One region of the Streptomyces nidicola genome, then DNA from elsewhere that is predicted to be linked to it. Evidence: predicted binding sites of a transcription regulator. Region 1 holds the regulator's gene; the other holds the start of a gene.
The links. Region 1 encodes HspR, which represses chaperone genes until heat shock. Its sites were predicted from a motif close to TTGAGNNNNNNNNNCTCAA; they were not measured.

Region 1 (2,448 bases):
CCTGCAACTGCTTGCGCTGGAGCGCCGCGTCCTGCTTGGCATTGGCGTAGACCAGTTCCCCCTTGCCGGACGTCAGCTTCGCCACCTGACGCTCGAATATCGGGTGATCGAACTTCTCGTAGCGGGCGGTCTCCTTCTCCGGAAGCAGCAGACCGATCTTGACATCGTTGCCCTTGGTGGCGGACGCGCTGGGTCCGCTGTCGCCACCCGGCAGCACGCCACCGCAGGCCGAGAGCGAGACGACCAGGACGGATGCGGCGCCGGCCATGGCGGCGCAACGCATACGCGTGTTCATGTGCGGATACCTCCCTGACGTGGCCGCGACGGTGCGGCCGAGGTGGCTCGAAGCCAACTCGCCCGCCCGGGGACCGTCAATAGGTGAAGCCACACCGCAACGAAAACGGGGCCATTACTTCTTCACATGAAGCCGAAGACGGCGAATACCGGACACCTTCGCAAGGTGTCCGCGCTTGCCGCACAGGAATTTCACAGGTGCCGGTGTCCGGCTCCGGGTTCCGGTCAGCCCTGGTACTCGCTGAGGTCGATGGCGTACAGCCGGGCGCCGTCGGCGTCGCCCGTGACGTCCATCCCGAGCTTCGCCAGGACCTTCGCCGACGATGTGTCGCCCTCCGCGGTGACCGCCACGACCCGGTCGATGCCACGGTCCTGAAGCGCGAACTCCAGGGTCGTCTGCGCCGCCTCCGACGCGTACCCCTGGCCCCAGAACTGCCGCGCGAGCCGCCACTGGATGCCGATGTGCCCCGCCACCTGCTCGGGGGCGTCCGGCACGTACAGGCCGACGGCGCCGGCCAGCTCGCCGGAGCCGAGGAGTTCCACGGCGAAGACCCCGAAGCCCTCGTCGTCCCACTCCTCCTCCCAGCGCTCGATGTCCTCGGCGGTCTCGTCGAGGGAGCGCGGGGTGCCGTCGCCGATCCGGCTCATCACGGCCGGGTCGGCCTGGATCTCGGCGAGCGGCGCGAGGTCGTCGTCCGGCTGCCAGCGGCGCAGGAGGAGGCGGGGGGTGCGGATCTCGGTCATGACTCCATCCTGCGGCATACGAAAGGGCCCCGGGGACAACGCCCCCGGGGCCCTTCACGCGTGAGTGCGGGCTACTGCTCGGACGACCGCTTGGGCCGCCACACCACCAGCGCGCTCGTCTGCTGGACCTCCTGGTACGGGACCAGGTCCCGGCGGTACGAGGCGTGCACCGCCGCCTCGCGCTGCTGGATCGCGGAGGCCGCGCTCTCCACTGCCGAGGAGAGTTCGGCGACCCGGGACTGCAGCGCGGCGACCTGGTTCTCCAGCTCGATGATGCGCTTGATGCCGGCCAGGTTGATGCCCTCGGCCTGCGACAACTGCTGCACCGTACGCAGCAGTTCGATGTCGCGCGCCGAGTAGCGCCGGCCGCGCCCGGCCGTGCGGTCGGGCGAGACCAGGCCGAGGCGGTCGTACTGGCGCAGGGTCTGTGGATGCAGGCCGGACAGCTGTGCCGCCACCGAAATGACGTACACCGGCGTCTCGTCGGTCAGTTCGTACGGGTTGTGGCGCCGACGGCCGGGCTGCCCGTCCATCACATTCACGCTCCCTTCGCGGCCTTGAACAGTTCTGCCCGCACATCGGTGTCCTCAGTCGCCTTGCGGTACGACTCGAGGGCGTCGCGGGCGTCCTCCGAAAGGTCCTTGGGGACGGCCACCTCGACCGTCACCAGCAGGTCTCCGCGCGTGCCGTCCTTGCGGACGGCGCCCTTGCCGCGGGCCCGCATCGTCCGCCCGTTCGGCGTGCCCGGGGGCAGCTTCAGGGTGACCGGCGGGCCGCCGAGCGTGGGCACCTTGACCTCGGCGCCGAGCGTCGCCTCGGTGAACGTCACCGGGACGGTGACGGTGAGGTTGTCGCCCTTGCGGCCGAAGACCGGGTGCGCGTCGACGTGCACGACGACGTACAGATCGCCCGCGGGGCCGCCCCGTTCACCGGGAGCGCCCTTGCCGCGGAGCCGGATGCGCTGGCCGTCCGAGACCCCCGCGGGGATCCTGACCTGCATGGTGCGGGAGGACTTCGCCCGCCCACTGCCCTTGCAGGCATCGCACGGCGTCTCGGCGATCAGGCCGCGGCCCTTGCAGTCCACGCACGGGTCGGTGAGGGAGAAGCCGCCACCGCCGCCCCGCGAGACCTGTCCGGTGCCGACGCAGGTCGGGCACACGCGCGGTGTGCCGTTCGCGTCGCCGGTGCCGGAGCACGCCTTGCAGGGAGCCTGGGACGACATACGGAGGGGTACCGTCGCGCCGTCCACGGCCTCGGTGAAGCTCAGCGTCACCTCGGACTCGATGTCCTGGCCCCGGCGCGGCTGCGTACGCGTGCCCGCGCCCGCGCCGCCCCGGTTGAACAGGCCGCCGAACACGTCGCCGATGCCGCCGCCGAAGCCGCCCGGACCGCCCTGGCCCTGGGCGCCGC
Region 2 (2,448 bases), 1.4 Mb from region 1:
ACGATCTTCTCGTCCTCGGTGTACCCGTCGAGGCGCACGAGCTCCATACGGTCGAGCAGTGCCTCGGGAATCGCTTCGAGAACGTTCGCGGTCGCCAGGAACACCACGTCACTCAGGTCGAGTTCGACCTCCAGGTAGTGGTCGCGGAAGGTGTGGTTCTGGGCCGGGTCGAGGACTTCGAGGAGGGCCGCGGCCGGGTCGCCGCGGAAGTCGGAGCCGACCTTGTCGACCTCGTCGAGGAGGACCACCGGGTTCATCGACCCGGCCTCCTTGATGGCGCGCACGATGCGGCCCGGCAGGGCACCCACGTACGTACGCCGGTGACCGCGGATCTCCGCCTCGTCCCGTACGCCGCCGAGCGCGACGCGGACGAACTTACGGCCCATCGAGTGCGCGACGGACTCCCCGAGCGAGGTCTTGCCTACGCCGGGCGGGCCGACGAGCGCGAGCACGGCGCCCCCGCGCCGGCCGCCGACCACGCCGAGGCCGCGGTCCGCGCGCCGCTTGCGCACGGCCAGGTACTCGGTGATCCGCTCCTTCACGTCGTCCAGGCCCGCGTGCTCGGCGTCGAGGACGGCGCGGGCGCCCTGGATGTCGTACTCGTCCTCGGTCCGCTCGTTCCACGGCAGTTCGAGGACGGTGTCGAGCCAGGTCCGGATCCACGACCCCTCGGGCGACTGATCGCTCGCCCGCTCCAGCTTCTCGACCTCCTTGAGGGCGGCCTCACGGACCTTCTCAGGCAGGTCGGCGGCCTCGACGCGGGTGCGGTAGTCGTCCGACTCCTCACCCTCGTCCTTCTCGCCGTTCAGCTCGCGCAGCTCCTTGCGCACGGCGTCGAGCTGGCGCCGCAGCAGGAACTCGCGCTGCTGCTTGTCGACGCCTTCCTGTACGTCCTTGGCGATGGACTCGGCGACGTCCTGCTCGGCGAGGTGGTCGCGCAGGTGTCCTGTGGCGAGCTTCAGCCGCTCGACCGGGTCGGCGGCCTCGAGCAGCTCGACCTTCTGGGCGGTGGTGAGGAACGGCGAGTAGCCGGAGTTGTCGGCGAGCGCGGACACGTCGTCGATGGCCTGGACGCGGTCCACGACCTGCCAGGCGCCGCGCTTCTTCAGCCAGTTCGTGGCGAGCGCCTTGTACTCCTTGACGAGTTCGGTGACGGCGCCGGGCAGCGGGTCCGGCACCTCCTCCTCGACGGTCAGGCCCTCCACCCACAGGGCGGCGCCGGGCCCGGTCGTGCCGGCGCCGATGCGGACGCGGCCGACGCCGCGGATCAGCGCGCCGGGGTCGCCGTCGGCGAGGCGGCCGACCTGCTCGACGGTGCCGAGCACGCCGGTGTTCGCGTACGTGCCATCGATCCGTGGAACAAGCAGCACCTTCGGCTTGCTGGGTCCAGTACGCGCGGCGGCCTGCGCGGCCTCCACCGCGGCCCGTACGTCGGTGTCGCTGAGGTCCAGGGGCACCACCATTCCGGGCAGCACGACCTCGTCGTCGAGGGGCAGCACGGGCAGGGTGAGCGGTGTGGACGTCGAAGCCATGATCTCCCCTTTGGCAGTCAAGTTGAGTTACAAGGACTCAATGCTCGGCAGCTCCCAGATGTTCCGTCCCGGCCGTTCGCTGTCAGCGATCACGACTTCCGGCCTCCGTGGCACTGCATATGTAATGACCCCTAAGCGAATGAGGGTCTTACGTCAGAGGGGTACGGGCATGACGGGCGAGGAACTCGTACGGAACTGGATCGACGGCTGGATCGTGTCGCGCGGCACCGCTCCCCCGCTCGTCGAGCCCTGGGGTTACACGATTCACGTGGGTCTGCCGGAGCACGTGAGCCGGCACGTCGTCGGCGCCACGAACGACGCCGTGCGCGAGGAGGTCGTGCGCAAGGTCGCCGAGTCCACGCGCGGCCGCGGCACCCACCTGAAGGTCTTCGCGGACCCGGAGCGGGTGCTGCCGTGGCTCGGCCCGGAGTGGGAGCCGTACGGGGCGGACGACTTCCTGATGTCGACGGAACTCACCCCGGCCGCCGCACCCCCGGCCCCCAGCGGCTACATCCGGCACATCTGGACCCGCGCCGGCGTCACCCGGGTCCTGCTCACCGACACCACGGGCGCGTTCGCCGCGCGCGGCCAGATCGCCCCGACCGGCGCGAGCGCGGTCGTCGACCAGATCGAGACCTCGGAACACCACCGCCGCAGGGGCCTCGGCCGCGTGGTCATGGGCACACTCCAGTCGGCGGCCCACACCCAGGGCTCAACCCACGCGGTCCTCGCCTGCACCCCGGAGGGCCGACACCTCTACGAGTCGGTGGGCTGGCGGATCGAGGCCCCCTTGACGAACGCGAAGTACGCGGGCGCGTCCGGCAGTTGTGGCACCGCGTGACCTGGTTCGGGTCACCCTCTGTGACGAGTGCCATGTGAGACGTGGGACACAGGAAATGCCCGCGGGGCGCGTACC

Region 2: the regulator HspR is predicted to act here: its motif matches at 1,555-1,573, upstream of lon (endopeptidase La).

The regions. Positions count from the first base shown of each region.
Region 1 covers NZ_JBNBPI010000001.1:4,951,844-4,954,291, reverse strand. Annotated here, with positions in the region: gene ACOKM3_RS22575 (sugar ABC transporter substrate-binding protein) at 1-295, opposite strand, end outside; gene ACOKM3_RS22570 (GNAT family N-acetyltransferase) at 520-1,038, opposite strand; gene ACOKM3_RS22565 (heat shock protein transcriptional repressor HspR) at 1,110-1,571, opposite strand; gene dnaJ (molecular chaperone DnaJ) at 1,577-2,448, opposite strand, start outside.
Region 2 covers NZ_JBNBPI010000001.1:3,549,515-3,551,962, forward strand. Annotated here, with positions in the region: gene lon (endopeptidase La) at 1-1,532, opposite strand, end outside; gene ACOKM3_RS16045 (GNAT family N-acetyltransferase) at 1,702-2,373, shown strand.